One region of the Pseudaeromonas sp. HNCC25DJ182 genome, then DNA from elsewhere that is predicted to be linked to it. Evidence: predicted binding sites of a transcription regulator. Region 1 holds the regulator's gene; each other region holds the start of a gene.
What was found. The regulator sigma-54, encoded in region 1, starts transcription at its own class of promoters, with help from an activator protein. The targets are predictions, from matches to a motif close to TGGCACNGTTTTNGCTT.

Region 1 (10,737 bases):
GGGCACTATGTACCGCCAAGGCTTGGGCGTTCAGCAGGATGATGCCGAGGCCGTTGCCTGGTTCAATAAATCGGCTGCGCAGGGTGATCCGCAGGGCTGTTCCCAGTTGGCAGAACTCTGTCTGCAGGGGCTTGGTTGCGAGGTCGATAGTGGTCGTGCGTTGCAGCTATTCCGTCAGGCCGCGGAATTAGGGCATGCCGATGCGCAATACCACCTAGCCATGTTGTTCGAAACCGGGCGAGTGGTTGAGTTGGATTATCAGCAGGCGGCAAGCTGGTATCGTCTGGCGGTCGATCAGGGACATGCTAAAGCGCAGTACCAACTTGGGGTCATGTTCCAGGAGGGCCGAGGAGCGCCACAGAATTTCCACCAAGCGGCGGCTCTGTTCTCCCGGGCTGCAGAGCAAGGGCATGCCCTCGCGCAGTACAACCTGGCTTGCCTGTATCAGCAGGGGGTGGGTGTGCCACAGGATAATCAACAGGCCTATGTTTGGAGTTCGTTGGCGGTTGCCGGCGGTTGCCGTCTCAGTGAGGCACAACAGCTCCGAGACAATATGGCGCGATTGCTGAACGCTGCACAATTAATCGAGGCGCAGCGTGAAGCAACCTTGTTTTTTGAGCAGTGGCAGATGCAGGTGTAATTAACCAGTCAACGATTACGAGCACAAAAAACGCCGGTTATAAAACCGGCGTTTTTTTCATGTTTGCTGCTTCGAATCTTATTCTGCTTCTTCGAATCGTGCCGCGACCAGTTGCTCGACGGCGTCCATGACCGCCTCGGCATCCGGACCTTCGCAGGTGACATGAATACTGGATCCTTGAGCGGCCTCAAGCATCAATAACCCCATGACGCTATCTGCGCTGGCCTCTTTTTCTTCATTGCTGACCATGATGGTTGCCTGATAGCTGGCGGTGAGTTGCACTAGTTTGATGGCAGCACGGGCGTGAAGTCCGAGTTTGTTGATGATGGGTAGTCGTTTCTCAATGCGAGGCATGGGATTTCTCCAGCGTTCGATGACGGACCTGGACGGTCTTGTTTCTGGCGCGGAAACTGGCGGCTAACAGTTCGGTGATGAACACGGATCTGTGTTGCCCTCCAGTACACCCGATGGCAACCGTGACATAGCTACGGTTGTTCCGCTCCAGATGGGGAAGCCAGTTACTCAGCAGGGTTTCGATCTGCTGGCTGTAGAGCATGACATCCGGCTGTGCTTGCAGGTATTCACGGACTGGTGCATCCAGCCCGGTCAGAACCCTGAGCTCAGGAACCCAGTGTGGATTAGGGAGAAACCGGGCATCGAATACGAAATCTGCATCTTTGGGGGTGCCATGTTTGAAGCCGAACGACTCAAAGACCAGAACCAGTTCTTTTTCTTTGCGTCCCAAAACTCGTTCACAGATCTGCTCGCTGAGGTCGTGAATGCTCAGCATGCTGGTATCAATCCGCAGATCCGCCGTGGATGACAGGGGCGCTAGGAGATGGGTCTCTTGTTGGATGGCTTGATCCAGCGAGAGGTGCTTGCGCGACAGTGGATGTAAACGCCTGCTTTCGCCATAGCGACGGATCAGCGTGGCATTATCGGCATCGGTAAAAATACTGGAAAATTCGATATCGCTGGCCTGACGGATTTGGCCCAGCAGGTTATCAATATCACCGCTTTCATCCGGCATGTTACGCACATCAATGCTGACGGCGAGTTGGTCATAACGATCCCGGGCTTCCAGCACCAATTGGGGCAGTAAGGTAACCGGAAGATTATCGACGCAATAGTAGCCCAGGTCTTCTAGGACACGCAGGGCTATGGTTTTTCCCGAGCCAGAGCGGCCACTGACCACGATCAATTTCATGGGCGCCTCAGGGGGCAATCATCAGTTGATAGAGCGCTTCGTCATTCTCGGCCTGGCGGAGTAGACGACAAAAAGCCTTGTCATTCAACTTGCTAGCGATAAGTGAGAGCGTCTTGAGATGGGTTTTACATTCACTTTCCGGTACCAGCAGGGCAAACAGGATGTCGACAGGCTGGTTATCGATCGCATCGAAGGCAATGGCTTGATCCAGTGTCAGAAATACCGCTGTCAAAGGGTGTCCGTCCGGGATCCGGCCATGAGGAATGGCGATGGCGCCGCCAATGCCGGTACTGCCCATCTTTTCACGGGCCAACAGGCGTTCAAATAGTTCTTGCTCATCCAATCCTAACCGCTGGGCGGCCAGTTCACTGATGAGTTCAATGGCGCGTTTTTTACTGGAACAAGGGACTGCACTTTTGGTGCAGTCCCTGCTGAGAAAGTCCTGAATTAACATAGTTACTTACTATTCAATTTTTCTTTGTGCTTGATGATCTGGCGATCCAGCTTATCAATCAAGGTATCGATTGCGGCATACATGTCGGCTTGCTGGGAATTGGCAAAAATCTCGCCCCCATTGACGTTGAGTTTGGCTTCGGCGATCTGGTTGAGCTTTTCAACCGTGAGAATGACTTGAACATTATTGATCTGTTCGAAGTGACGCTCCAGCTTGGCAAATTTGCTATTTACGAAGTCACGCAGCGGGTCGGTAATTTCGATGTGATGACCTGACAGGTTAATTTGCATAACGTCTTCCTTTTGTTTGGCCTACAACAGGCGTTTGCGCTGACTGGATGGCGGTATTGACAAGGACTCTCGATACTTAGCGATGGTCCGTCTGGCTACCATAATACCTTGTTCAGTAAGCAAATCCGCGATCTTGCTATCGCTTAAGGGTTTTGCTGTATTTTCCGCCGCGACCAGCTTCTTGATCAAAGCCCGGATTGCGGTGGAGGAACACTCCCCTCCATTATCAGTATTGACGTGACTTGAGAAAAAGTACTTAAGTTCGAAGATTCCACGAGGCGTATGCATGAATTTTTGTGTGGTCACGCGCGAAATGGTCGACTCATGCATTTCTACCGCTTCGGCGACATCATTCAGAACCATGGGCTTCATGGCCTCTTCGCCATATTCGAAGAAGTCTTGCTGCTGCAACACGATACAATTGGCTACTTTCAGCAGGGTCTCATTCCTGCTCTCCAGGCTCTTGATAAACCATTTGGCCTCTTGCAAGTGTGAGCGGATGAACTGACTGTCACTGCTGTTTCGCGCGCTGCGGGCCATGGAGGCATAGGTTTCGTTGATGCGAATTTTCGGCATGGCGTCCGGGTTTAATTCCACCACCCACTTGCCCTGTTTCTTGCTGACTGCGACATCCGGAATCACATATTGGGAGTCGCTTTGGATGATACTGTTGCCGGGCCGCGGCTCCAGATGCTGGATCAGATCCAGTGCTTCTTTGAGCTCGCCCTCTTTGAGCTGCATCTTGCGAGCCAGATTGCGATAGTCCCGACTGGCCAGCAAATCCATATGCTCTTGCAGGATGGTTTTAGCTTCTTGAAGCCAAGGCGTGGTCTGTGGATATTGTCCCAGTTGGATCAACAGACACTCCTGGACGGAGCGGGAGGCGACACCGATGGGATCAAAGTGCTGCACTCGTTTGAGTACGGCTTCGACTTCATCCAGTTCGACTTCCTGTTCATCGGACTGCACTGCTTCAAGAATATCTTCCAGAGTGGCCGTCAAGTAACCGGATTCATCAATGGCATCGATGATCGAGAGCGCGATTGCCTGATCCAGCTCGCTAAATGGCGTCAACTGCATTTGCCAAAGCAGATAATCTTGTAGTGTTTCTGTGGTTTCACCCTGATAGACAGGCTCATCATCGCCGCTGGGTAAGCCACTGGCCTGATGGGTTCCTGCGGTATACAGCTCATCCCAGGTGGTATCCATCGGCAACTCATCCGGCATGTTTTCCTGATTGAGTGCGTCGCTGGTGTTGAGCTGGCTACCATCCTGTTCATCTCGCGCTTCGTCAGCGGCTTGGGCATCGTCCCGTTCTTGCTCCGACATGGGCTCCAGATTATCACTCTCCTCCTGCTCCAGCAGGGGATTGGCATCGAGTGCCTGCTGGATCTCCTGTTGGAGCTCCAGTGTGGAGAGTTGTAGCAAGCGTATGGCTTGCTGAAGCTGTGGCGTCATGGCCAATGACTGACCAAGGCGCAACTGTAAAGTCGGTTTCATTAGTATCGCTCTTTCCTTAAATCGACAAACCGGGTCCTGCAGAGAGTGTTACCTATAGGGTGAATCCTTCTCCCAGATAAACTTTTTTCACCTGTTCGTTGTTGAGGATGTCGCTTGGTGCGCCCTCGGCAATAAGCTTGCCATGACTGACGATATAGGCTTTCTCGCAGACATCCAAGGTTTCTCGTACGTTATGATCGGTAATTAATACCCCAAGCCCACGATCGCGTAAATGTTCGATGATGCGTTTGATGTCGATCACCGAGATAGGGTCGACACCGGCAAATGGTTCATCTAACAGGATAAATCTGGGGTCTGCGGCCAGAGCTCTGGCGATTTCCACCCGTCGTCGTTCACCGCCGGAGAGGCTCATGCCAAGGCTATGGCGGATATGACTGATGTGAAACTCCTCGAGAAGAGACTCCATCTTGTCCGTTCTTTCCTCCCGGGTGAGATCACCACGGACTTCCAGTACACCCATTAAATTTTGTTCCACCGTGAGGCGACGGAAGATCGAGGCCTCCTGGGGGAGGTAACCAATGCCGTTTCTGGCGCGTTCGTGCATTGGCAACGAGGTGATGTCGATGTCATCGACCGTTACGCTACCGCCATCTTGGGGTACCAGGCCGACAATCATGTAGAACGAGGTGGTTTTGCCGGCGCCATTAGGCCCGAGCAAGCCGACGACCTGCCCTGTTTCCACTTGTAGGCTGACGTCACTGACTACGGTGCGGCTTTTATAACTCTTCTTCAGAGCGCTGGCTTTTAACAACGACATCTTATTGACCATCCTTCTGACTGGTCTGCTCTTGCAACTGTTCCGGCAAGAAAACGGTCTTGACTCGTGAGCCCTTGGCGGTACTTTCAGCTGCCATTTGCTGCTTCTGGATGTCATAGCGGATGACATCGCCGCTCACTTCATTATCTTCCTGCTGCAATTTGGCCTTGTCGCTGAGCACAACCAGCTTCTCTTTGAGCTTGTAGTGCAGACGGTTGGCGCTGGCCTTGACCGGTTTACCATTATCCAGGACCTGGAAGAAGGTCGCTGGAGTACCGTAGGCGATCATCTCTTCTGCACCCTTCTGGCCATTGCGAATGACCTCGACTTTACTAGCCGTGATTTTGATGGTGCCTTGAGTGATCACCACATCATCGAGAAACGACACCTTGTTGTCGCCCAATTCGGCCAGTTGTCGTTGTGAGTCGACATATATTTTTTGCTGATAATCGGTTTGTTTGGCTATCCCGGCGCTGGAAGCCAGCAGCAGACAGCAAAGCACCTTAGCGGGCTTGGTTAAAGTAAATCGCATGACTGTTGTCCAATAGTTCATAGCTGTTTTGGTCCAGTTTTCCCAACAAACCAACCCCTTCATTGCGGAAGCCGGGTCCTTCGATCACGACTTTCAGATTGGTGCGCATCTGCTGGTTAGTTAGGTCCAGCTCCATGTAGTCGGTGGTCAGTCGTTCGGCGATGGGCTGCGGGCTCAGATTCTTCAGGATCACCTGATTGCGCAAAATAGCGCTATCACTGTTGTTTAGAACCCCCTTCTCGCCGCTGAGCTCCCATAGTGGTTTACCATCAGTACCCCGGGTCGTGATACGCGGATGCTCCAGTTCGCTCATCTCTAACTGAGCGTAGTGTTCGGCGTAGTCGGCGGCCAACTCTTCCTTGAGGTGCCCTTTGGCATCGTAATGCTGGGTTCTCAAGGCCTTGGCGGTAAAGGAGGGCTGGTAGATCGAGCCGTTCAGGGCCTGGCTGTTGTCACTTTCCTGATCGAACCAGCGCCAGAGCCCCAAGGCGAGGAGAAACATCAGACCAATCAGCCAATTCTGGCGACTCATACCGATGCCCCTTGTGCCTGATCCAGTGCCTGATTGGCTTGCAGCAGCAGATCGCACACTTCACGCACCGCACCTTCGCCACCGCGTAGCCGGGTGATGTAACGAGCGGCTCGTTGTGCTAACGGGTGCGCATCCGCCACGGCAACGCCCAGACAACTGGCCTGCATGACTGGAATATCAATCACATCATCGCCAATGTAGGCCGCCTGATTGGCTTCCAGACCGAGGACATCCAGCAGATCCTGAAATGCGGGCAGCTTGGCGCCTTGGCCCTGATAGAGATGCTCAATACCCAACGCCGCCATCCGATCGCTGACGATTTTCGAGCTCCGACCGGTGATGATACCGACCTCAATGCCAATATCGCGTAGTGCCTTGAGACCAAAGCCGTCTTTGGTGTGGAACGTCTTGAGTTCCTCCCCCTGATTGCCCATGTAGATGCGGCCATCCGAAAGGACGCCGTCCACATCGCACACCAGCAGCCGGATCTGTCCGGCACGAGCGAACACATCGGTGCTGACCGGGCCATACAGGGTCTCGATTTGGCTCATCAGACAACTCCAGCTTTCAGCACATCGTGCATATTGAAGGCGCCGATTGGACGGTTACTCTTATCGACGACGACCAAGCCGTTGATTTTTTTCGTTTGCATCAATTGTACGGCCTCGGCAGCCAACATTTCGGCTGGGACTGTCGTACAACCGGTTTTCATCACACTCTCGATACGAGTCTGATGGATGTCAACGCGCTGATCCAGGATCCGGCGCAGGTCACCATCGGTAAACAACCCGGCCAAGGTACCGTCGGCATTGAGGATGGTGGTCATGCCCAGTCCCTTGGCACTGACTTCCAGCAGAGCATCACGAATGGATGCCTCGCGCGAGACGGCTGGCAGCAGGTCACCGCTGTGCATCAGATCGGAATTGCGCAGCAACAGCTTACGGCCCAGGGCGCCACCAGGATGCGACATGGCAAAGTCTTCACTGGTAAATCCACGAGCCTCCAGCAAGGCGACGGCCAGGGCATCTCCCATGACCAGCGTGGCTGTGGTACTGGCGGTGGGGGCGAGTCCCAGCGGACAGGCTTCTTCGGGGACCCGGATACACAGATGAATATCAGCCTCGTTGCCCATGGTGGAAGCGGGATTGCTGGTCATACAGATGAGCGGGTTACCCCAGCGTTTCAGAACCGGCAATACCGCCAGAATTTCGCTGCTTTCTCCCGAGTTGGAGATGGCGATGACCACATCCTGCGGGGATATCATTCCCAGGTCGCCATGACTGGCTTCACCAGGGTGGACAAAAAAAGCCGCCGTACCGGTACTGGCGAAGCTGGCAGCCATTTTGCGCGCTATATGGCCGGATTTGCCCATGCCCATGACGATAACTTTTCCGGTGCAGCGGAGCATCAGGTCACAGGCACGAGTGAATTCATCATTGATATATTCCTGCAGCCCGCGCAAGGCTGCGATCTCGGTTTCCAGCACCCGGAGACCCACCTTCCGGTAATCGAACGATTTGGACATTATTCTGACTCCACAACAACTTACTGGCCGATTATATGAAACTCGAGGGGCAGAAGCGAATAACAACGCGTTAGCCAAGTTAAACCTCAGCCATACAGAACAAGTTCCATACTGGCTTCCAGTTGCGAGTTGGATCACACCCCCCTACAATGCGCACACTTACTAGCGCATCAGGGAGCTTCATTTGAGTGATGATTTGATCCGCATCTCCGGGCTAAGCTTCAGCCACGGTGAAAGGCTGTTGTACGATGATATCAGCCTGACGATTCCACGGGGCAAGATTACCGCCTTCATGGGGCCAAGCGGCATCGGCAAAACGACCTTGCTGCGGTTGATCGGCGGTCAAATCAAACCGGATGCCGGCCAGATCCTGTTCGATGGCCAGAACGTGCCGGAACTCTCCCGTCGTGAATTGTATGACTTGCGCAAGCGCATGAGCATGCTGTTTCAAAGCGGCGCGCTGTTTACCGGACTCAACGTGTTTGACAACGTGGCTTTCCCGCTGCGTGAACACACCCGATTACCGGACGAGCTGTTACGAACTCTGGTGTTGATGAAGCTGGAGTCGGTCGGTTTGCGTGGGGCTGAGCACTTGATGCCATCTGAACTTTCCGGTGGCATGGCCCGTCGCGCGGCTCTGGCGCGCGCTATTGCGCTGGATCCCGAGCTCATCATGTATGATGAGCCGTTCGTGGGTCAGGATCCCATTACCATGGCGGTTCTGGTCAAGCTCATCAAGCAGCTGAATAACACCTTGAATATAACCTCGGTGATCGTCTCTCACGATGTCCCCGAGGTCATGAGCATTGCTGATTATGTCTATCTGATTGCCAATCGCAAAGTGGTGGCCCATGGCACACCCGAGCAATTGCGCGAAGAAGCCAATCCAGAAGTGGTGCAGTTTATCCACGGTCTCCCTGATGGTCCGGTTCCCTTTCATTATCCGGCCAATGATTACTTGCAGGAACTTTGAATGTTGTTAGAGCCTATCTTGCGTCTGGGACGCACTGGCATTCGTAGCCTGGAGGCCATCGGGCGGGCGGGGATCATGCTGTATCACGCCCTGGTCGGGCGACCACAACCGGCTAAACATTTTCCGTTGTTGATCCAGCAGCTCTATGTAGTGGGTGTGCAGTCGGTGTTGATCATCCTGGTCTCCGGACTGTTCATCGGCATGGTGCTCGGCTTGCAAGGCTACAACGTACTGGTTGAATTCAAGGCGGAAGGCAGCTTGGGTCCTCTGGTTTCTCTTTCCTTACTGCGTGAACTTGGACCTGTGGTTGCCGCCCTGTTGTTTGCGGGGCGAGCGGGTTCGGCCTTGACGGCGGAAATCGGTCTGATGAAGGCGACAGAGCAGCTTTCCAGCCTGGAGATGATGGCCATAGATCCGTTGCGGCGTATTGTGTCCCCGCGCTTCTGGGCCGGAGTGATCAGCCTGCCATTGCTGGCCTTGATGTTCAGCTTGATTGGCATCTATGGCGGCAAGCTAGTGGGTGTCGATTGGCTGGGGGTCGATGAAGGGACCTTCTGGTCTGGCATGCAGGCGGCTGTGGATTTTGGTGAGGATGTGATGCAGGGATGTATCAAGAGCCTGGTATTTGCATTGGTAGTGACCTGGATTGCGTTGTTCAACGGCTATGATGCCAAACCGACTTCGGCCGGCATCAGCCAGGCTACGACGCGCACCGTGGTTCACTCCTCACTGGCTGTGCTCGGCCTCGATTTTATTCTGACTGCGGTCATGTTTGGGTGAGTATGATGAAATTCAATAAGATAGAGTTTGTCGTTGGCTGTTTCATGCTGGCTGGGATCCTGGCAGGCGTGCTGTTGGCACTCAAGGTCGCCGGTCTGACCTTCGACGATGGCCGTACCACGTACGCCCTGTATGCCCGCTTTGACAATATTGGTGGCCTGAAAGTACGTTCGCCGATCAAGATCGGCGGGGTAGTGGTCGGCCGGGTCGCCAATATCCAGATTGATAACAAAACACTGGCCCCGGTTGTCGAGATGCAGATCCAGCAGCAGTTCAATGCTCTGGCTAGTACCACCACGGCATCCATTCTGACCTCGGGCTTGCTCGGAGAACAATATATCGGTCTGACACCCGGCTTCATGGATGAGGAGATGGGGACTGAGGTGTTGAAGGATGGCGATCGGATTGAAGACACCAAGTCAGCCATCGTATTGGAGGACTTAATCGGTAAGTTCCTCTACAGCCAAAGCAACAAGTGAGGCTCATCCTATGTTGAAAAAATTGATTGGTATTCTGCTGCTGGCTTGTCTCGGTAGTTCGGCACAAGCAGCCTATCCTGCGGATCCCTTTGCGTTGATCAATGAAGCGGCCAACCGCACCTTTGACCGATTGAATAAAGACCAGCAGAAGATCCACAGCGAACCCGGTTATCTGCGAGTGGTGATCCGCGATGAACTGATGCCCTATGTCGACAATAAATTTGCCGCCTACAAGGTTATTGGCAGCAACATCAAAGAGACCACACCGGCACAACGCGACCGCTTCACCCTGGCATTCACCGATTACATCATCGCCACCTATGCCGATGCGCTGGCGAAATATGATCAACAAAAAATCAAGGTTGAATCACCTCGTGATTTGGGTGATGACAAGGTGGTCTCGGTGAATGTGGCGGTGCTGGATCCGGGTAAACCGGATATCAACGTCATCTTCAAGTTGCGTCAAAACAACAAGACGGGTGAATGGAAGGCATTCGACATGGTGGCCGAAGGGATCAGTCTGCTCTCCTCCAAGCAGTCCGAGCTCGGCGGCATGATCCGGGATAAAGGTATTGATGCGGTTAGCCAGATGCTGGAAGAGCACAATAAGAAGCCAGTCCAACTGCCAGGCAAAAAATCGTGAAAATTAGTGGTGTGATCGACGCCGAACGAGTTGCGGTCTGGTGGACGCAACGTGACTCCCTGTTTACCAACAATCAGCTGGATCTGGCGGCGGTCACGCATATTGATTCCGCCGGATTGGCCTTTCTGGTCAAGTGGGGCAAAGCCCGGCAAGCAGCTGGTGAACTCATGCGCCTGACCGGGGTTTCCGATAGTTTCGCCAAGCTGTGCTCTCTGTATGCAGTCGAGCCACTCTTTGACCTGCAATCCCAGCCCTAATTACGAGACGAGAAATGATGCAACCTACCGAGATTGAGAGTATCCTGCGGGCCGCATTGTCACTGGATGAGGTCTATGCCCAGGGTGATGGTGGCCACTTTCAAGTGATTGCCGTATCCCCGCTGTTTGCCGACATGAGTCGGGTCA
Region 2 (10,737 bases), on a different contig from region 1:
CACCCAGGGGGAGTGTGATCTCCTGGGGTTGGGGGTGTCGTCGATCAGCATGTTGGGAGAGGCTTATTCGCAGAATCAGAAGGATCTGAAACTCTACTATGCTGCGATTGAAGCTCGGGGCCAGGCGCAGTGGAAAGGTTGCCGTTTGAATCGTGACGATCAGATCCGTCGGGATGTGATTAAGCAGCTCATCTGTAATTTCCAGCTGAATTTTGCCGAAATAGCCGAGCGCTATGATCTTTGTTTTAACGACTATTTTGCTCAGGACCTGGCATTGCTGCAGACGTTTATTGATGATGGTCTGGTCACTAGGGATGATGTGGGTATTCGAGTGAATGCCACTGGCCGCTTACTGATCCGCAACATCTGTATGTGCTTTGATATCTATCTGCGACAGCGAGCCCGACAACAGCAGTTCTCCCGCGTCATCTAATGCCTTCATTGTTATAACGTTAGCGGCGCCATTCAGGCGCCGCTTTTTATTGCCCCCGACCGGACAATCCATGCTCGCGATCTGATCTGTGAACCGAGCGGATATTGGCAGCCGCCGCCTCTGTGTTCTCCACCGTTGATGGTTTTCTCCTCTTTTTTATCTTCTGCTCGCTCGACCCTCCGCACGTTATTCTGTGGTCAACTCCTTTGTCACCGTTACAAATAGACTGGAATTGGGACCTGGGCTGAACGTTTACCTTGTCACTTAAATTTTCTCCAGATTAATATTCTTTATATCTGTCGTATATTGGTTTTAATTGGAGTTATTTTCTATCTTTACCATTAAATGGTGCTGATTATTCGAGATTAATTGGTGTTCTATTTTGGTGAGTTTCTACCCTTTATTGTGCTGTATTTCGTGTGGGAATGAGGCATATAAGAAAAAATCTTTATAAATCATGCTGTTAATTTTTGGCATATTGTTTGCTGATTTATGGCTGGTTACTGGTTTTATCATCTGGTTTTTCGCTGAATGACTCGATGAATGAGTGGGTAACTGGAAAAACAATAAAACAAGCTGCTGCGGATGTTGCTACCTACCTAAATGACAGGAGTTCAGTATGATTGTCGGCGTTCCCAAGGAAATTAAAGTCAGAGAGTATCGTGTTGGTTTGGCTCCCGCCTCGGTGCGTGAATTGGTCGAGCGTGGTCACAGTGTGCTGGTGGAGACACAAGCCGGTGCCGGCATCGGTATGAGCGATGAGGATTATCGCCAGGCCGGAGCTGAGGTTGTGGTCTCGGCGGACGAAGTTTTTGCTCGCAGTGAGATGATCGTCAAGGTCAAGGAACCACAACTGATCGAGTGCCAGCGTTTACGGCCGGGACAAATTCTATTTACCTACCTGCATCTGGCTCCGGATCCTGAACAGGCCCAAGCCTTGATGGCGAGTGGCGCGACCTGTATCGCCTATGAAACGGTTACTTCAGCTACCGGTGGTTTACCCTTGCTGGCTCCCATGTCGGAGGTGGCAGGGCGGATGGCTATTCAAGCGGGGGCTTATTTCCTCGAAAAACCCCATGGCGGGCTCGGTGTACTGCTGGGGGGGGTTCCGGGAGTGGCTCCTGCCAAGGTGGTGATCCTGGGCGGTGGCGTCGTGGGGTCACATGCGGCCATGATTGCTGTCGGTATGGGTGCCGAGGTTTGGGTGCTGGATCGAAACGTCGATGTGCTGCGCAACTTGTGGCGGCAATATGGCAATAGTATCAACACCCAATATGCGACTCGTGATGCCATCGAGGCCCACTGCCAGAATGCGGATCTGGTGATCGGCGGGGTTTTGGTCCCTGGCGCATCCGCGCCCAAGTTGCTGACCCGCGCCATGCTCAAGCAGATGAAGGCCGGATCTGTGGTGGTGGATGTCGCCATCGACCAAGGTGGCTGTTTTGAAACCTCTCATGCCACCACTCACGATGAGCCGACCTATCTGGTGGATGGTGTCATTCATTACTGCGTGGCGAACATGCCGGGCGCAGTGCCCCGCACTTCGACCTTTGCCCTGAATAATGCCACCTTGCCTTTTGCGCTGGCGTTAGCCGATAAGGGGCTGGATGCTCTGCGCCAAGATGTTCACCTGCGCAATGGCTTGAACGTATTCCAGGGGCAAATTACCCATGCCGGGGTCGCTGAATCTCTGGGTTATGCCTATGCGGATCCGCTGACCGTATTGAACGGTTAACCGCAGTTGAGCCCTTTCATGCGGAAAGGGCTCAAAATCACATTCTGTTTAGCTTGGGTACAGGTATCTATGTGGTCAGTACTTGAGCAATCGATAGAGCCGCGTACTATAGGATGTATAAATCGTGAGTCACAGAGTGACTTAATAGGAGATCGATATGTCCAAGCATCTGACCCTTCTGGCTCTCAGCACTCTGGTGGCGTTGGCAGGCTGTGCCAACAGCGATACCTATTCGGGTGATGTCTATAGCGCCAATCAGGCAAAAACTGTACAAACTGTCTCTTACGGAACCATAACGTCGACTCGCCCCATCAAGATCCAGGCTAGTGATGACTCCGTGTTGGGTACCATTGCCGGTGGTGTTCTCGGCGGAGTCTTGGGGAGTGCTGTGGGTGGCGGTAAAGGTCAGGACATAGCAACGGTGGCTGGTGCCATTGGTGGTGCGGCGGCAGGCAAGGCGGCTGGTGATAAGCTGAACCAGGTCGATGGCGTCGAGATCGAAATCAAGAAAGAAAACGGTGACAGTGTCGTGGTGGTTCAAAAGGCCAGCCCGACCTTTGTCCCTGGCAAGCGCGTGCGCATGGTGCAATCTGCCGGCAAGACCAATGTGGCCGTGGTTGAATGACCCTGACTTCGCGCTGATCGGCATTTTCATCAGGGCTCCGTTCAGGAGCCCTGATTATTTTGGGGACTTTTAGCTGCGCTGTGCAGCCAGCGTGCGCAATGCTTGCTTCTCCTCCTGGCTGAGGAATGCCAGCTCCAGGCCATTGATTTGTGCCTGGCGGATCTGCTGAGCACTCAATCCAGCGGCTGGGGCTGCAACCTGATACTCATAGGGGAGCTCGATGCCTTCGACCGCCGGGTCATCGGTATTCAGGCACGCCAGAATGCCATGCGCCAGGAAGTGCCGAAGAGGGTGGCTGTCGTAGCTGACGACCGTGCTGGTCTGGATATTGGAGGTGAGGCAGGACTCGATGCCGATACCCTGTTCCGCCAGATAGTTCATCAGCACCGGATCCTGGATCGCCTTCACGCCATGACCAATTCGCTCCGCCCCCAGAGCCCGGATCGCATGCCAGATACTGTCCGCACCAGCGGCTTCACCCGCATGCACGGTGATGTGTAGTCCGGCATCGCGTACTCGACGGAAATGGGTCTCAAACAGGGGGCCGGGAAAGCCCAGCTCATCGCCCGCCAAATCAATCGCCACCAGTTGATCGGCATGAGCCAGGCAGGCGGTCAGCTCTTGTTCGCACTGCGCCTGACCAAAGGTCCGGCTAAGAATACCAATCAAGTTTGCCTGGACACCAAAGTCGCGACAACCCGCCTGCACGCCATCGATCACGGCCTCCACGACTCCTTGTGGGTCCAGATGATGGTTCATGGCCATGTACCAAGGGCTGAAGCGCAGCTCGGCATAGTCAATTCCTGCCAACTGGAGGTCCTGGACGTTTTCGTAAGCCACCCGTCGGCAGGCATCATAATTGGCCAGGACTTTCACCCCCCAATCCAGCTTGCTCAGGAAGGCTAACAGGCTGGGCTCAGTTTCCACAATCTGGACATGGGGTCGTAATGCCTCAAGCTCCTGAGCAGGCAAGGCTATGCCGTGTTGCTGACCCAGCGCCAATATTGTGCTGGCGCGAATATTACCATCCAGGTGGCGATGTAGATCGGTGAGGGGAAGGCTTCTATCCATCATGGTAAATCCAGTCATAATCAGGGCATGCGGCTATTCTAGCCCCTGATCAAGCAATGCAAAGTAAAAAGCGGTTGTGGTGTCGAGAGGAGTTGAAGGCAAGCGTTTTTCAGATAAAGCATCGGGGCCATATGGCCCCGACTACGGTTTACATATCCAGTTCTTTGAGCTTTCGCGTCAGGGTATTGCGGCCCCAGCCAAGTAAACGCGCCGCTTCCTGTTTATGGCCATGGGTATGTTGCAAGGCTGTATTCAGCATGATGCGCTCAAATTCCGGCATGGCTTCGCCCAGAATATCTACTTCTCCCCGTGCCAGCTTCTGCGCCACCCACTGTTGGAGTTGATCCTGCCAGCGTTGCGAGATTTGCTCCCGGGTGACGGGACGTTCTTCACTGGGATTGAGCAACTCAGGCGGCAGATCGGAAACCAGAACTTCCTGGCTGGATGCCATGACGGTCAACCAGCGACAGACGTTCTCCAATTGACGTACGTTCCCGGGCCAAGGTAAACGGCTGATATAGGCCTCGGTATCGGGATGTAGCAGCTTGGCTTCGACATTCAACTCTTTGGCCGCCCGAACCAGGAAGTGATGAGCCAACCGTGGGATATCCTCCCGACGCTCCCGCAATGCCGGAATATGTACGCGAATGACATTCAGGCGATGGAATAAATCTTCACGGAAATCACCATCCGCGACCCGCTTCTCCAGATCCTGGTGAGTGGCCGCTATGATGCGGACATCGACTTGGACTGGCTGGTGACCACCGACCCGATAAAATTGCCCATCAGCCAGTACCCGCAGCAGACGAGTTTGCACATCCAGAGGCATGTCACCAATTTCATCGAGGAACAGAGTCCCGCCGTTGGCTTGTTCAAACCGGCCATGGCGTACGTTATTGGCTCCGGTGAAGGCTCCTTTTTCGTGACCGAACAGTTCTGATTCGATCAGCTCCTTCGGGATCGCCGCCATATTCAAGGCGATGAATGGTTTGGCCGCGCGAGGGCTATGCTTGTGCAGGGCGTGGGCAACCAGCTCCTTCCCCGTACCCGACTGACCATTGATCAGCACCGAAATCGAGGAGCGGGAGAGGCGGCCGATGGCGCGGAAAACTTCCTGCATCGCAGGCGCTTCACCAATAATTTCCGGAGCATTGGTGATCGCCTGCAGTTTATTGCGACGCTTGCTGCGTTGTTCACGCAGATGGCTTTCGGCCCGGCGGACCAGAGCGACAGCTTCATCAATATCAAACGGTTTGGGCAGATATTCGAAGGCTCCACTTTGATAAGCGTTCACCGCACTATCCAGGTCCGAATGAGCGGTCATGATGATGACCGGTACATCCGGCTGCTTTTCCTGGATCAGCTGGAGTAACGAAAGTCCATCGATCCCTGGCATCCGGATATCGGAGAGGATGACTTCCGGAAAATCCAGATCCAGAGTGGCAAGCAGGCTCTCGCCATCTTCAAAAGTGCGGCATTCGAACCCTTCGGTGCTGAGGGCTCGTTCCAGAACCCAGCGAATCGAGCTGTCGTCATCGACAATCCAGACTTTGGCAGCCATGTGTATCCCTTACTTGCGTAGCGGTAAATAGATGCTGAACTCGGTATGGCCGGGCCAGCTGACGCACTCAATGCGTCCCTTATGTTGATCGATCAGATTCTGGGCAATGGAGAGACCTAATCCCGTGCCGCCATCTTTGCCGGTCACCATCGGATAAAACAGGGTGTCGCGGATCTGCTCCGGGATCCCAGGTCCGTTGTCGATAATTTTTATTTCGGCGGCTAGTCGATAGCGTTTGCCATGGATAGTGATTTGAAACACGGTTCGAGTTTTCAGGCGGATATGGCCTTCGCTACCCATGGCTTCCACAGCATTGCGCACTATGTTCAGGAATGCCTGCTGCAGTTGATCCGGCTCCATCTCGAAGTCTGGAATACTGGGATCGTAATCTCGCTCGATGCGTATTCCGGGAGGTAATTCCATCTCCACCAGCCGTCTTACCTGCTCCAGAACCGAGTGCACGTTGTGTACCTGATGGCGTCCGGGGCGCTGCGGGCCCAATAAGCGATCGACCAGATTCCGCAGTCGATCTGCCTGCGCGATGATGATGCCGGTGTACTCTTTGAGATGAGCATCCGGGAGCGCTTTTTCCAGTAACTGTGCGGCACCGCGCAAACCGCCTAGCGGGTTTTTGATCTCGTGTGCCAGACCGCGAACCAGGTCTCGCGCCGCCAGTTGTTGTGCGTGTTGTTGCAGTTCTTGACTGATGCGTTTTTGCTGATCGATCTTGCGCAGCTCCATTAAAATCAGCTGCTGTGGGTGCTCGCTAATGGTGACAACACTGATATCCACCAGACGGGGATCGCCATCGATCACAAGCGTGACTTCACTGTCGGTGAAGCCTTGACCTTGACGCTGGGCATCACGCAGGCGATCCAGATCGAGAGAGATATATTCGACGACATGATCGAAACGATTTTGCAGTAGTCGACGCGCACTGACACCCAGCAGCTGCTCGGCTGCCGGATTGACGTACTGCACGACTAGATTGCTATCTACCAAAATGACGGCAGTCAGTAGATTATCCAGTAACGTGCCGGGTAACTCCGGGCGGGTATTCAATTACAAGCTCCCCAAATTGGTGCTTTGCTCAAATGTGGTGCTTTGTTCTGCCCGAATTGGTGCGCATCTTTATCCGGATGCACCATTTACCTTCGGCAGTGGCTGCTTGTTTGGCTGTGACAGCACCGAAACACGAAGCAGGTAGAACGTTGTCTTACTGGATGATGCAAGGAGCTTGCCGCTTTCATCAAAGATCTGTAGCTCCAGTTGATGCATGCCCCGTTCGACATTTTCCAGCTCGACGACCAGGGTATTATTGGCACTCCCTTTCTGTTGCCCATCCAGAATCACATGCATGGTAAACGAGCCTGTCGGCAGGGGAGCCAATGAGGTTTTGACGATGACTAGGCCGCTATTCTCGCGCACGATCTCGCCATTGGATGGAGACTCAATGATCAACAGTGGACCAGTGGGGCGCTGGGCATTGGCCGCTTCGGCACTAGCGACCACTTCGGGCTGCGGAGCCTCTGGAACCGGGGTGCTACTTGGTGTTGGTGGAACCACCTCGATGAGCTCTGACTGGTGCTGCCCCGAGGGTTGATCGGAGAAGTGAACATTGCCTTGTTCATCAACCCAGCGATGAACCGTTTGCGCCGAATAGATAGGCAGTGCGAACAGAAGCAGACAAAACCAGAACAAGCGCATCGGAGGATCTCCTGTAGGAAATAGTCAATTGCAGCCATATTAACGAATGACGAAAAAAAAACCCGCCGTGAGGCGGGTTTTTCAACACTCTGTGACTTAGACAGAGTAGTACAGTTCGTACTCAACTGGGTGCGGGGTCATGCGAACACGATCCACGTCAATTTGCTTCAGTTCCAGATAGGAATCGATAAAGTCATCGGTGAACACGCCGCCACGAGTCAGGAACTCACGGTCAGCATCCAGAGACTTCAGAGCTTCTTCCAGTGAACCAGAAACAGTCGGGATCAGCGCCTCTTCTTCTGGCGGCAGATCGTACAGGTTCTTGTCCATTGCTTCGCCCGGATGGATCTTGTTGATGATACCGTCCAGGCCGGCCATCAACTGAGCCGCAAACGCCAGGTACGGGTTGGCAGCCGGATCCGGGAAACGAACTTCGATACGACGAGCTTTCGGGCTCGGTACAACTGGGATACGGATAGAAGCAGAGCGGTTACGGGCTGAGTAAGCCAGCATGACCGGAGCTTCGTAGCCAGGAACCAGACGCTTGTAAGAGTTGGTGGTCGGGTTGGCAAAGGCGTTGATAGCCTTGGCGTGCTTGATGATACCGCCGATATAGAACAGGGCAGTTTCAGACAGACCGCCGTACAGATCACCGGCGAACAGGTTAACCCCGTCTTTGGCCAGAGACTGGTGGCAGTGCATACCTGAACCGTTATCACCAAACATCGGCTTCGGCATGAAGGTTACAGTCTTGCCGTAGGCGTGAGCGACGTTATGAATAACGTACTTCTGAACCTGAACTTCGTCGGCCTTCTTGGTCATGGTGTTGAAGCGAGTTGCGATCTCGTTTTGACCGGCAGTCGCCACTTCGTGGTGGTGAGCTTCAACCACTTGACCCATCTCTTCCAGCACCAGACACATGGCAGAACGCAGGTCTTGTGAAGAATCGACTGGAGCAACAGGGAAATAACCACCCTTCACGCCAGGACGGTGACCCTTGTTACCACCTTCGTATTCGGTAGCAGAGTTCCAAGCGGCTTCTTCAGCATCTACCTTGAAGAAAGAACCACCCATGGTGTTACCAAAACGGACATCGTCAAAAATGAAGAATTCCGGCTCCGGTCCAAACAGAACGGTGTCGGCAATGCCGCTGGACTTCAGGAAACCTTCGGCACGCTTGGCGATGGAACGCGGATCGCGATCGTAGCCTTGCATGGTGGCTGGCTCGAGGATGTCACAACGGATGATCAGAGTGGATTCTTCGGTGAACGGATCCAGCAGGGCAGTAGAAGCATCCGGCATCAGCACCATGTCTGACTCGTTGATACCCTTCCAGCCAGCGATGGAAGAACCATCGAACATCTTGCCGTCTTCGAAGAAACCTTCGTCAATTTGATGTGAAGGCACGGAAACGTGTTGTTCTTTGCCCTTGGTGTCGGTGAAGCGCAGATCGACAAACTTCACTTCTTGTTCTTTGATCAGAGCCAGAACATTTGCTGCTGACATGCTAAATAACCTCCGGTGTCGTGGATAACTGAAACTAGCGGCAGAAACCTGTTAATACAGATAAGCCAAAACTATGCCAATAAATAAAATCCCTTAACTAACAATCAGTAATAGCACTTTGAGTGCACCATGCATGGAGGTCTGCACACTGGTGGTGCAGTCATGGATCATTTTGGTGCATCAAGTTGGTGCAAAATATGCGCCTCTGCGATTACATGGTGAATAATACTGTGATCTTCGCTGTCAGGCTTCATTAAATTTACGCGGAATCTGCTAGGAAGATCACACGCTGGCGAGTAAAATGACCGACCAATTTTTCCCCACTTGTTTTAGAGGCGAGGATGTTAGAGAAGCTCCGCAATATTGCCATTATTGCGCACGTTGACCATGGCAAGACCACACTGGTAGATAAGCTGTTACAGCAATCCGGCACCCTGGACCGCACCAGTGAAGGTCAGGAACGGATCATGGATTCCAACGATTTGGAACGGGAGCGCGGCATCACCATCCTCGCTAAAAACACCGCCATTCGTTGGAACGACTACCGTATCAATATCGTAGATACCCCCGGCCATGCCGACTTTGGTGGTGAAGTCGAGCGTGTGATGTCGATGGTTGACTGCGTTCTGTTGCTGGTTGATGCTGTGGATGGCCCCATGCCGCAAACCCGCTTCGTCACCCAGAAAGCATTCGCCCAAGGTCTGCGTCCCATCGTGGTTGTCAACAAAGTTGACCGCCCAGGTGCGCGTCCGGATTGGGTTATTGATCAGGTGTTTGACCTGTTTGACAACCTGGGTGCAACCGACGAGCAGCTCGATTTTCCGATCGTGTACGCTTCTGCGTTGCAAGGCTATGCCACCATGGATTTGGCGAACCCGTCCGAGAACATGGATCCGCTGTTCCAGGCGATCGTTGATTTCGTCGAGCCGCCGAAGGCGGATCCGGAAGGCGAGTTCCAGATGCAGATCTCCCAGCTCGACTACTCCTCTTACGTAGGGGTTATCGGGATTGGTCGTATCACCCGCGGTAAGGTGAAGCCGAACATGCAGGTGACTGTTGTTGGTGCTGATGGCAAGACCCGTACCGGCAAGATCGGTCAGGTCATGGGCTATCTGGGACTGCAACGCACCGAGACTACCGAAGCACAGGCTGGTGATATCATTGCGATCACCGGTCTGGGCGAACTGAAGATTTCCGATACCATCTGTTCAAACGCTGCGGTCGAGGCTCTGCCTCCATTGTCAGTCGACGAGCCGACCGTGACCATGACCTTCCAGGTTAACACCTCACCGTTCGCCGGTAAGGAAGGCAAGTATGTGACTTCCCGGAACATTCTGGAGCGTCTGCAAAGCGAGCTGGTTCACAACGTGGCTCTGCGTGTCGACAACACCGATGATCCGGATAAGTTCCGTGTCTCCGGTCGTGGCGAACTGCATCTGGGTATCCTGATCGAAAACATGCGTCGCGAAGGCTTCGAGCTGGCGGTTTCCCGTCCGGAAGTCATTATGCGTGAAGAGAACGGTGTGAAAATGGAACCGATGGAGACTCTGACGGTCGACATCGAAGACCAGCACCAGGGTTCTGTCATGGAGAAGCTGGGTGAGCGTAAGGCTGACCTGCGTAACATGGTGCCGGATGGCAAGGGGCGTGTGCGTCTGGATTATCTGATCCCGGCTCGTGGTCTCATCGGCTTCCAGACCGAGTTTATGACTCTGACTTCTGGTACCGGCCTGCTTTACCATACCTTCGAAAGCTATGGTGAGCATAAGGGTGGTTCCATCGGCCAACGTCAGAACGGTGTGTTGATCTCCAACGCCACCGGTAAGGCATTGGGCTTTGCGCTGTTTAACCTTCAGGAACGTGGCCGTCTGTTCATTGAACATGCGACCGAAGTCTATGAAGGCCAAGTTATCGGTATCCACAGTCGCTCTAACGATTTGACCGTTAACTGTCTGAAGGGCAAGCAGCTGACCAACATGCGTGCTTCCGGTACCGACGAAGCGATCGTGCTGACCACTCCTATCAAGATGACCCTCGAGCAAGCGCTAGAGTTCATCGACGATGACGAGCTGGTGGAAGTCACGCCGCAAAGCGTGCGT
Region 3 (10,737 bases), on a different contig from region 1:
TCGCCTGATTCAGACCCCGGGTCTGGGATTCCATGCCGGTGGCAATGGAGAGACCCGCGGCATCGTCTTTGGCGCTGTTGACACGCAGACCAGAGGAGAGACGTTCCATCGCCTGGTTTTGTGCCCGTTGAGATTTATCCAGTTGCCGTTGAGCATTCAACGACATGATATTGGTGTTAATGACTTGAGGCATGGTTTGCTCCTAGTTATCTGCTCGAATCTGCAGGGAACCGGCTATCAAGTGCTGCAAACGTGCCGGTTTTTCGCTGTCGATGTAATTAATGCTATTTGTGTGCCAAGTTTTTACATGTACTTGAACAAGTTCAAATCCTGGACCATGGAAAACATCTTCTGGGAGACTTCCAGCGTGGTTTTCTCCAGTTGGAAATCGGAGATCGCCTTCTGTAAATCCAGGTCTTCCAGCTGGGAAAGCACCTTCTTTGAGGCCAATTCATAGTCAGCGCTGGCCTCGCGTTGCGAATCGATGGTGTTGAGCCGGGCGCCGACATCGGCACGCGTCAATTTCACGACGTTGAAGGCGTTGTCTAACTGTAATTTGGCGGCATTCAGGCTCATGTCGCGCTTGGCCTCGGCGGTATCGTTCTCGCCGGGGGTGCGCAGCGCATCAATGGCCTGTTGCAACGTGGCAAACAGATCCTGCTGGCCACTGGGCTCCAGCGACAGATTGTCCTGATCCAGAGGCGTTCCCTTGACCTGGGTCTTGATGCCGTTGAATTCGATATCCTGCTCGCTCTGATACGGAGTGGCGCCGACATATTGGGTCAGGGTGTAGCCATCCCCGGTTTTTGGCAGACCGTCAATTTCCAGACTGATGCCGTTGATCCCGACTTTTTGGGCATTGGTATCGGCGGTGTTGTATTGCGGCACTGCCGTCACGCCGTTCACGGTGACGTCATAGAGACCAGACCCAACCGGACTCTCATTGAACAGTACCGCCACGTTATTACCGTTCGGCCCCGTGGTATCGGGATAGATGGCCGAAGGCGCGACGGTGGCAAAATTCGGGTCTTTGCTGTCAATAGCGGCAATTTTTACCGTGGCATTGCCGGTCACGGTGCCGGGCTTCATGCCATAGACCCGGTATTCCATATCCGCACCCGGGGCTGGCTCATTGAAGCTGACGGTATAGGTCTCACCGGCAAAGGAATTAAACAGTACCGGATCGACCACAGTCCCTTCGTCGATCACCCCGGAACCTTTATTGGCGGCATTGGCCGTCGCCAGAAAAGTGCCATTCCCGGTCGGAATATTGACGAAGATGCTGGAACCAGGATCGTTTCCCGCCACTTGCACCGAGTTGCCGATCTGGTAGTTGCGAATACCGTCATCACCGTGATAATCGACCGAGCCGAACTCGTTGACCTGGAAGGGCTGGGTATCCACTTTGTAACCGGCAAAGATGTACTGGCTATTGGCGTCGCGAGTATTCGCCACACCAATCAACTCCTTACGGATCTGTTCCAACTCTTTGGCAACCGCTTCGCGAGCCTTGGCGTCATAGGTACCGTTGCCGGAGGTGACCAACAGCTCCCGCGCCCGCTGCATCAGGTTTTCCCCCTGATCCAGGGCTGTTTCTTCCAAGGCATTGGAGTTTTCGGCCAGATCGCTGTTTTTCTTCAGCGTGGTCGTCATCGACAGATCCTGCTTCAAACGCTGGATCGTCGAAAACGCTACGGGATCGTCAGATGCCGTGATCACCTTTTTTTGCGCGGCAATATAGGTGTTCTGTTCATTCAGCTTGGCTTGGTGACTCATCACCGAGCCTATGCTGCGATTGAAGAAGGTCTGGGTAGGGACTCTCACCGCCGGACTCCTGACTGGATACTGTTGATAGCCAGAACCATGCAGGAATCAAGCCAAATAATAAAACAGATTTATCACCTTGATTTTAAAGGAAAAGCAAAACAGACCGTACTTGATGGGATCCGGCAACTTATGCCGCCGGACCTATGTATCGAAGAAAGGGATGACGCTAGCGGAAGGACTGCAGCAAAGTACTGAACAACTCGCCAGCCACGGTAATGACCCGGGCCGAAGCGCTGTAGCTCTGTTGAAATTTGATCAGGTTGGCCGCCTCTTCGTCGAGACTGACCCCGGCGGTCGCAAGCACCCGGGTGGTACTCTGTTCCAGCAATGCTTCCGATGCCTCCATGCTGGTTTTAGCATTTTTGCTCACAGAACCGATCTCGGAGCCTAAGGCCGCATAGTTATCCTGGAAGGTCTGCTTGCCACCCTTGAGCAGCTTCTGGCTCTGTAAGCCAGCGATCACCAAGGCGTTGCGGTTATCGCCATCGGCGGTCTGGTTAAAACTTAAGGTGAAGCTGTCTCCGGATGCCGGCTTGCCATCCAACTCCAGGGTAATACCGGCAACATTGACCGTCTGCCGCTGCGTGAGCGGATCCAGAACAATACCCAAGCCGGTCATGGGATCCCCCGGGTTCAGGGTCAACGCGGCACCGGTATTATCAGTGACAGTGTAACTGGCACCAGGCGGTACCGTCATCACCACACCGTTCTTATCCCGCATCTCATATTCATAAACGGTAGGAGGACCTGCCGTTACCCCGGTGAAGGCCACCGTGTAAGGGTTATCCTTGGTCGGATACAGGCCATCACTACGGCTGTTGATACTCTTGACACTCAACTCACCAGTGCCGGTATTGGTGGCCGTAGTTGCCACTTTCACTTCGGCATCGGCAGCAGCGACCTTGCGAGGATCCGTGGTGATGACACCGATATCCTGAGCCGCGGTGCGGGTCGGTCGCAGGGTGAAGGTCTTGCCCACCTGGACCGGATCGGCAAGATCGATATTCTCGATGCCGATAGAAAAACCCTCGCCCGGCACATCCAGGCGCTGATTGGTCGACAAGTCCAGCGGTCCGGCCGCAGGCAAGGTCTGGATCTTCCCTGTCGTCTTGTCGGTCATCGAGAACTGGATCTGCTGCGGTGGTCCCGCATTGAAGGTGGTGACCTTCAGTTCGAATTCATTCCCCGAGAGGCTACCCAGATCATCGATACGCACCCCCATGGTCGCGGTCCCCAGACCGTCGCCATGACTGAGTACGCGGCTGTGCTGGATGCTGGCAGAGTTAAAATCGGTAAACAGCGGACTACCAATCTGACCATCCAGATCCAGCCCCTGCTTTTGTTGTTCATTGACGGAATGAGCGATTGCCAGGGCATTGAGTCCCAACTCGTTCATGCCGGGCTCCAGCACCTGATCCCGGAACTCGAATAATGACTGTAATTTGCCGCCAATCACTGAGCCATCCAGCGGGATTTTTGCCGAGCCATTGTCGATCACCAGACCGATGTGCTGCGGATCTGGATCGCCGATCTCGACCCCGAACGTCGTGGCTTGCGATCCCAGCACCAGCGGTTGACCAGTACCGATAGAGACATTGACCATACCATTGGCTTGCGGGATCACAGAGACGTTGGCGATCTCGCTGACCTGACGGACGAGCTCATCCCGTTGATCGAACAGATCGTTGGCACTGCGATTCGGATCGCCGCCCAACGCCGCCAGGATCGAGTTATTCACATCGGCCAGCGAGGTGGCCAAGGTGTTAAGCTGGGTGACCGTCTTGCTGATGTCATCGTTGACGCTGTCGTACTGCAGTTGCATCTGATCATAGATACGATTGAAGGTGCTGGTCATGTTGCCCGCATCGCGCAGGAACACCTTGCGAGCCTCCAGGGTATTTGGATGATCGGCCACCCCATTCATGGAGCCGAACATGGTCAACATATCGGCAGAAACGGAGGTGTCTTCGCTGGTCAGTAGCGAATCCAGCTGTTGCGCCTGCAAATACCGTGTCTCGTAGTATTTTTGACTAGTGGTGTTGATCAGATTTTCTTTATAGGCGAACTGGTCGTACTGACGCTCAATCGCCTTGACCTGAGCGCCGCTACCCACGAAGGCGTTACCGATCCGTTGGCTGCCCAGCGTATCCGCCGTCATCACCTGACGGCTATAGCTCTTGTTATTGATATTGGAGATGTTGTGACCCGTGGTGGTCAAGCCAGTTTGGGATACATTCAGGCCGGTTAGCCCTATCTGCAGCAGATCAGCCATGATGCATATCTCCCTGGACACTGGCTCGCCCGTGAAGGGCACGACAGAAAGGAACCGGGTTGGCAAACCACCTGTTCAGCCGACGGGGCTCTGATTCTCTACAGGCGGTCAATTGGCGCAACATGGTTCTTTCCCCCTTGGTGTTACGTGCTCTGCCAGAGATCCTTCAAGGCATCACTGTGCAGTACTTGTTTCAGTTTCTTGGCATATTGCGGGTCAGTGGCGTAACCGGCCTGCTGTAAGGCATCGAAATAGGCTTCTGGATCATTCGCCACTTCCCGCGCCTTACCATATCGTTCGTGCGTACCAATCAGATCCACATAATCCTGCATGCTCTGGACAAAGCTGTCGTAGCGGCGAAACGCGGACTTGCGCATCACGGCCTGACCATTCTCGTACTCCAGGCTGTTGACCTGAGTACTGGCGCCCCGCCACTGGCTACCGGCCTTGACGCCAAACAAGTTGCGACTCGGCGAACCATCCGCGGCAGGGATCATGCGCTTGCCCCAACCGGTTTCCAGAGCTGCCTGAGCCAACAAGGCCACCGGCGATAAACCAATCTGTTTGGCCACCTGACGTGCCGCAGGCAACAACTGCCGGACAAACTCTTCCGGTGAAGAGAAGGCCCCGTTGCCAGTGCCAGTGACCGATGGCCGCTGGAAATTGCTTTCCATCTTGGCCAAGCGAGCGACAAAACGTTCGGCTGCTGCAACCCCGGAAGAAACAAGGTCGCGATCCTTTTCTGACGTCCCACGCTGAGCATTCTTAAGACTAGCAATATCCGCGCCAGATTCTGCAGTTTGCTCATTGCGCGGATCTTCCCAGCGCGCGAAGCGACGCATCACAGGCACCCGCTCCTCCGGCATTTTCAGCTGACGGGGTTGCGAGGCATCCTGAGTAGTAACGGGCTGAGTAAACTGTTTGACGATCAGTTTGGACAGGCTGCTATTGCCGCCCGGGCTGGCCATACCGGAAGTCATTTGTTCATCCAGCATGCCTTGATAAAACTGGCTATAGCGGCTATTGAGCGGACTATCCGGCGCTAAGGATTCATTCGCCTGACGCATGCTACCAACCCACATCTGGTTGAAGATGGATTCAAACTGGCGAGCCGCGGCTTCCAGGGCCTGTTGCTGGCTGGCATCATCCTTGTTACTCAGTTGGCGCAGTTGATCCAATCCGCGGATATCCTGTACTAGCCCTATATCCGTCTTCAACTTGTCCATAACCGCCTCCTGAAACCTAGCCTAGAGAATGACCAGCTCACCCTGGATCGCGCCAGCTTGCTGCAGCGCCTCCAGAATGGCCATCAAATCACCGGGAGCAACCCCCACCTGATTCACTGCCTGCACCAGATCATCCAGGCTATTGCCAGTATCCAGCTTGAACATGCGACTATCCGCCTGTTGCACATTGATGCTGGAATTCGGTACCACGGCCGTCTGGCCATTGGAGAAGGAATTAGGTTGCGAGACTTGGGGATTTTCGGAGATGGTCACTGTCAGACCACCATGAGTAATCGCCGCCGGCTTGAGCTTGACCTGACTACCGATGACGATGGTGCCGGTACGCGAGTTGACGATGACCTTCGCAGATTCATCAGCCGGATCGACTTCCAGATTTTCCAAGGTCGCCAAGTACGAGACTCGCTGGGACGGATCCCGAGGGGCATAGACCTGAACCGAGGTCGCATCCAGGGCCTGAGCCGTATCCGCGCCGACCAGACCATTGATCACATCAGTCATTCGTTTGGCAGTGGTGAAATCCGAGCGGTTCAGGTTAAAGGTGATGGTGTCACCATTATTGAATGAGCTCGGTACTTCCCGCTCCACGCTGGCACCATTGGGAATGCGTCCCACCGTGGGGGTATTGATGACCACTTTGGAGCCGTCAGCTCCTTCAGCCCCCAAACCACCAACCACTAAAGAACCCTGCGCCAACGCGTAAACTCGGCCATCGACTCCCTTGAGGAAGGTTTGCAGCAAGGTGCCACCCCGTAGACTCTTGGCCTCACCAATCGCCGAGACAGTGACATCAATGGTCTGACCTGGTTTGGAGAAGGCCGGCAAGTCGGCATGGACTGCCACCGGCGCCACATCCTTGATCTTCGGCTTGAGGTTGTCCGGTACCTTGATGCCGAAGTTATTCAGCATGGTACGAAAGGTCTGCTCGGAGAAGGCGTTGTTCTTCTCGCCGGTCCCCGGCAAGCCCACCACCAGACCGTAGCCGATCAACTGGTTGCTGCGGACGCCCTGAACTTTGGCCAGATCTTTGATCCGCGCCGCTTCAGTTGGCAGCGTCAGGAATATGACGCTTGCGGCGAGTAATAGAGTCGAAAATTTCTTCATGACCATCTCCTAGAAGGGACTGAAGGGACCATTGAAGAACTGTGCCAACCAGCCACGTTCCTGGCTGTTAGCAAAATCCCCGGTGCCACCATATTGAATGCGAGCATTGGCAATGCGTTGCGACAGCACGGTATTGTCGGCATTCACGTCCTCGGAGCGCACCAGTCCGGTAATACGGATATATTCGTTGCCATTGTTCAGCATCAACCACTTCTCGCCACGAACCATCAGGTTGCCGTTGGGCAGTACGCGGACCACGCTGACCGAAATGTTGCCCTGCAGGCTGTTGCTCTGATCGGCCTTGGACTGCCCCTTGAAACTGTTGGTGGCGCCCATGCTGACACTGGTGTCATAGCCATTGAGCGTGACGGTATCGCCCCCCATCTTCAGCGCATCGAGCCCCAGATCCGAGTTTTTACCCTGCTGGGAGTTCGCATTTTTCTTGGCGGTGGTGGATTCCGACAGCTGGACCGTGATCAAGTCTCCGACCCGGTGCGCCTTGATGTCGGAATAGATGCTGTTGACCTGTCCCTGATTAAAGATGGATCCACTGGGTTCTATGTTGACCATATCATCCTCGGGGATCGTCGGTGCAAATGAGGGGTCATCCGGCTTCGGAGCATTCGGCAGCGACGTACAACCGGCCAACAGTAGAGTCATCAGAAATAAATAGGGACGGCGTATCATCTCATGCACCTCTTAAGTCCGTTGCGTTAAGAACGACATCATCTGATCGACGGTGGTCAGAACCTTAGAGTTCATCTCATACACCCGTTGCGCCTGGATCAGATTCACCAGCTCTTCGGTCACGTTGACGTTGGACGCTTCCAGCATCCCCTGCTTGATCACCCCCAGACCATCGGCTCCGGCAACGCCTTGCAGTGCCGCACCACTGGATTGGGTCTCGGCGTACAGGTTCTCGCCGATCGGCTGCAACCCCCCCGGATTGACAAAGTCGGTCAGGGTAAACTGACCAATCACCTGGGATTCAGCCTGGCCCTTGATCTTGACCGACACCTGGCCATCCCCGCCGATGGTGATGCTCTCGGCATCTTGTGGCACCTGGATTTCCGGTTGCACCGGATAGCCCATACCCGGGGTGACAATAGTCCCTTCGGAGTTGAGGGCAAATTGTCCGTTGCGGGTGTACGCTGTGCTGCCATCGGGCATCTGGATTTCGAAGAAACCACGGCCCTGCACCATCACATCCAGTGAATTGTCAGTGGTCTGTACGCTGCCCTGCGTGAAGTTTTTCTGGGTTGCAACCACCTTGGCCCCGGCGCCGAGCATCAGACCCGAGGGAAGTGTGGTATCCGCCGATGAGCGGCCACCCGGCTGATTGATATTCTGGTACAGCAAATCCTCAAAGATCGCCCGGCCTTTTTTGAAGCCGACTGTCGAGGCGTTTGCCAGGTTGTTGGATGCTACCGAAATGTTGGTTTGCTGGGCATCAAGCCCGGTTTTACTAATCCACAGAGCGGGAATCATAGAATCCTCCTAGCGTACTCAGCTCATTCGCAGCAGCTGGTTCTGCGCTTCATCATTTTTTTCGGCGGTCTGCATCATCTTGACCTGAGTCTCGAATTGACGTTGCAAACGGATAAGGTTGGTCATTTCATCAACCACATTCACATTACTGGCTTCCAGTGCGCCGCTGACCAGGCGGACCTGATCGGTAGCGGCTTCACTCTTGCCATCATTCCGATGAAACAGGCCATCCTGTCCCTTGCTGATGGACTTGATATCCGGGTTGACCAGCTTGATGCGCTGATATTCCTCTACCGTATCTGCTGTCGCGCCTTCAGGCCGTCCGATGACGGTGCCGTCCTGGTTGATTTCAATTTTTTCCATCGGCAACGGCAGAATGATCGGCTGCCCAGCATCATCCAGAACATTCAATCCGCTGCTGGTCTGCAAGGTACCTAATGGTGAAACACGCAGATTACCCATCCGGGTATACGCCTCCTTGCCATCGCCATCCTGAACCGTCAACCAACCGTCGCCCTGAATGGCGACGTCAAGATCACGTCCTGTTGTCATCAGGCCCCCCTGATCCATGCGCTGTCCCGGGCTTTCCGTCATCGAGAAGACGCGGGAAGGAAGCCCCTCGCCATATGCCTGCATGGCGCGAGCCTGCTCCAGATCGGCCTTGAAACCAACAGTTGCCGCATTGGCCAAGTTATTGCCGCGCACAGCCAAGCTGTTCATGTTTTCTTTGGCACCTGACATGGCGATGTAAAGCAGACGGTCCATAAGGCACTCCCGGTTTTGGTGGTTAACCTTAACTAGCAAGTAGAATGCCAAGGACTAAAGAAATGAGGTAAAAACGCAGAAATGAATGAGGCGGCAAGAATTGCCGCCTCAAAAAACAACCGGTTAACGTTAGCGGATCTGCAAGATGCTCTGTTGCAAAGTATTGTTGACCTCCAGAGCCCGCGAGTTTGCCTGGAAATTACGCTGGGCCGTGATGAGATCCACCAGCTCCGCCGTCAGGTTGACGTTGGATTGCTCCAGCGCCGCCGACTTGATGGCGCCAAAGGTTCCAGTATTAGCCTCACCCGCCAGCGCCACGCCGGAATCCTGACTCTCCTTCCAGGAGGTATTCCCAGATTGACGTAACCCCTGCTCGTTGGAGAACCGTGCCATGGCTACTCGTGCCAGAGGCTGTGAGGTACCATTGGAGTAGGTCGCCTTGACCAAGCCATCAGTACCGACATCAACCCCTGTCAGACGGCCGACCGTCAGACCATCCTGCTCCAGACTGGTTACTTCAAATTTAGAACCAAACTGTGTGGTCTTGGCGGTATCAAAGTTCAGCTTGAGCCGCTGGGTGCCATCGGCCCCCAAGCCCAGGACATTGGCACCATCTCCTGCCAGCGCGCTCGAGGGATCATCCACCCCCAGCGCCTGGGTATACAGATCGGCCGGGGTCGTACTCTTCATCACCCCGAGGTCATCAAAGGTAATCACAGCGCCGGTCCAGGGATTGCCGTTATAGGTGATCTGGGCCGTCACCGGATCCGGGTTGCCATCGGCATCATTATCATCCGGCTGGCCATCCTTGTTCACATCGACAAAATATTGACCCGCGGTGGCGGTACCATCTGTAGTGACCGGGTTGGCATCCGGATCTGGATTCCACATGTTGACCGGCTTGTTATCGACGGTGGTGAACATGGTCCAATGGTTATTGCCGGTGTAGGCCGCATCCTGGGGTTTGACGAAATACATCGCCACGGTATGTGGCTCACCCAGGGAGTCATAGGTAGTCACCGAGGTAGACGAGCTATAGGTCTTGGGATCGGTCGGATCGAAGGATGTCAGAGTTTTGGCTGTATCCTTGCTGCTCAAGTTGAGGGCGATATCAATATTCTTGGTGGCTACCGGTGTTCCTGCAGTTTCCGGGATCTGGATCGGCGTCGAGGTCCCCAGACTGACAGAGGTCGAGGTACCGTCGCTATTCACTGGAAAACCACGCAGATAATTTCCGGAAGAGTCCACCAGGAAGTTGCTCTTGTTCAGCTTGAACGCCCCGGCGCGGGTGTAAGAGAAATCCAGCGAGCTGCTCTCTGCCGAAGTCACAAAATAACCCGGACCAGAGATGGCCAAATCAAACGGGTTATTGGTGAACTGCAGAGCACCCTGGTGGAATTGCTGTGCGACAGCGCCGGTCGTCACACCGTCCCCGGTCTTTGTCCGAGTGGCGGTGAACAACGATGACGCATACACATCGGCGAATTCGGCTCGGGACTCCTTGAAGCCGATGGTATTGACGTTGGCAATGTTATTCGCCGTAACGTCGAGATCCTTCTGCGCCGCGTTAATACCACTGAGGGCAATATTGAATGACATAATTCTGCTCCTTCTACTACGACGTTACGAAGCGACCTCAATCGCATCGCTCAATTTCAATCCACCCATGCCACGCAGATTCAACACCACATCACTGGAGCTACTGGAGCCCAGGCTGACACTTTGAATATGTGCATAGTTGGCCAAAGTTAACTCTTCGGTTTTGCCGTTCACCAGTCCGCTGGCCTTGACCTTATAGTTGCCGGCCGGCACTTTTTCACCGCTTTCGTTGGTACCGTCCCAGGAAAAATCGACGTTACCAGTCAGAGTCTTGCCTTGTGACTCAGTCAAGGTGAAGGTCTTCACCAGCTCACCACTGCTATTTTCGACACGGATCGAGATGTCAGTTGCGCCGTTGGTCAGACTTAACTTGCCATCGATCCCGTCACTGCCGTTGACATAACCCTCATTGCTGGGTATCAGCACTTTCTTACCGAC

Region 2: glnA (glutamate--ammonia ligase) is a predicted target of sigma-54. The motif match lies at 8,701-8,717, and genes of this name have one in related genera.
Region 3: flgF (flagellar basal-body rod protein FlgF) is a predicted target of sigma-54. The motif match lies at 8,734-8,750, and genes of this name have one in related genera.

What each region holds. Positions count from the first base shown of each region.
Region 1 is NZ_JBVAYG010000002.1:79,775-90,511, forward strand. Features, by position in the region: gene ACZYUB_RS02165 (SEL1-like repeat protein) at 1-640, shown strand, start outside; gene ACZYUB_RS02170 (HPr family phosphocarrier protein) at 719-994, opposite strand; gene rapZ (RNase adapter RapZ) at 981-1,847, opposite strand; gene ptsN (PTS IIA-like nitrogen regulatory protein PtsN) at 1,855-2,301, opposite strand; gene hpf (ribosome hibernation promoting factor) at 2,304-2,591, opposite strand; gene ACZYUB_RS02190 (RNA polymerase factor sigma-54) at 2,613-4,091, opposite strand; gene lptB (LPS export ABC transporter ATP-binding protein) at 4,144-4,869, opposite strand; gene lptA (lipopolysaccharide transport periplasmic protein LptA) at 4,871-5,401, opposite strand; gene lptC (LPS export ABC transporter periplasmic protein LptC) at 5,373-5,933, opposite strand; gene kdsC (3-deoxy-manno-octulosonate-8-phosphatase KdsC) at 5,930-6,484, opposite strand; gene kdsD (arabinose-5-phosphate isomerase KdsD) at 6,484-7,458, opposite strand; gene mlaF (phospholipid ABC transporter ATP-binding protein MlaF) at 7,643-8,431, shown strand; gene mlaE (lipid asymmetry maintenance ABC transporter permease subunit MlaE) at 8,432-9,211, shown strand; gene mlaD (outer membrane lipid asymmetry maintenance protein MlaD) at 9,217-9,690, shown strand; gene mlaC (phospholipid-binding protein MlaC) at 9,701-10,333, shown strand; gene ACZYUB_RS02240 (STAS domain-containing protein) at 10,330-10,590, shown strand; gene ibaG (BolA family iron metabolism protein IbaG) at 10,608-10,737, shown strand, end outside.
Region 2 is NZ_JBVAYG010000011.1:83,745-94,481, reverse strand. Features, by position in the region: gene hemN (oxygen-independent coproporphyrinogen III oxidase) at 1-433, shown strand, start outside; gene ald (alanine dehydrogenase) at 1,053-2,168, shown strand; gene ACZYUB_RS10570 (outer membrane lipoprotein) at 2,326-2,793, shown strand; gene add (adenosine deaminase) at 2,863-3,867, opposite strand; gene glnG (nitrogen regulation protein NR(I)) at 4,013-5,425, opposite strand; gene glnL (nitrogen regulation protein NR(II)) at 5,435-6,487, opposite strand; gene ACZYUB_RS10550 (DUF4124 domain-containing protein) at 6,557-7,132, opposite strand; gene glnA (glutamate--ammonia ligase) at 7,229-8,638, opposite strand; gene typA (translational GTPase TypA) at 8,980-10,737, shown strand, end outside.
Region 3 is NZ_JBVAYG010000008.1:86,901-97,637, forward strand. Features, by position in the region: gene ACZYUB_RS08485 (flagellin N-terminal helical domain-containing protein) at 1-193, opposite strand, end outside; gene flgL (flagellar hook-associated protein FlgL) at 304-1,824, opposite strand; gene flgK (flagellar hook-associated protein FlgK) at 1,994-4,099, opposite strand; gene flgJ (flagellar assembly peptidoglycan hydrolase FlgJ) at 4,243-5,325, opposite strand; gene ACZYUB_RS08505 (flagellar basal body P-ring protein FlgI) at 5,347-6,447, opposite strand; gene flgH (flagellar basal body L-ring protein FlgH) at 6,457-7,134, opposite strand; gene flgG (flagellar basal-body rod protein FlgG) at 7,147-7,935, opposite strand; gene flgF (flagellar basal-body rod protein FlgF) at 7,954-8,700, opposite strand; gene flgE (flagellar hook protein FlgE) at 8,830-10,299, opposite strand; gene ACZYUB_RS08530 (flagellar hook assembly protein FlgD) at 10,324-10,737, opposite strand, start outside.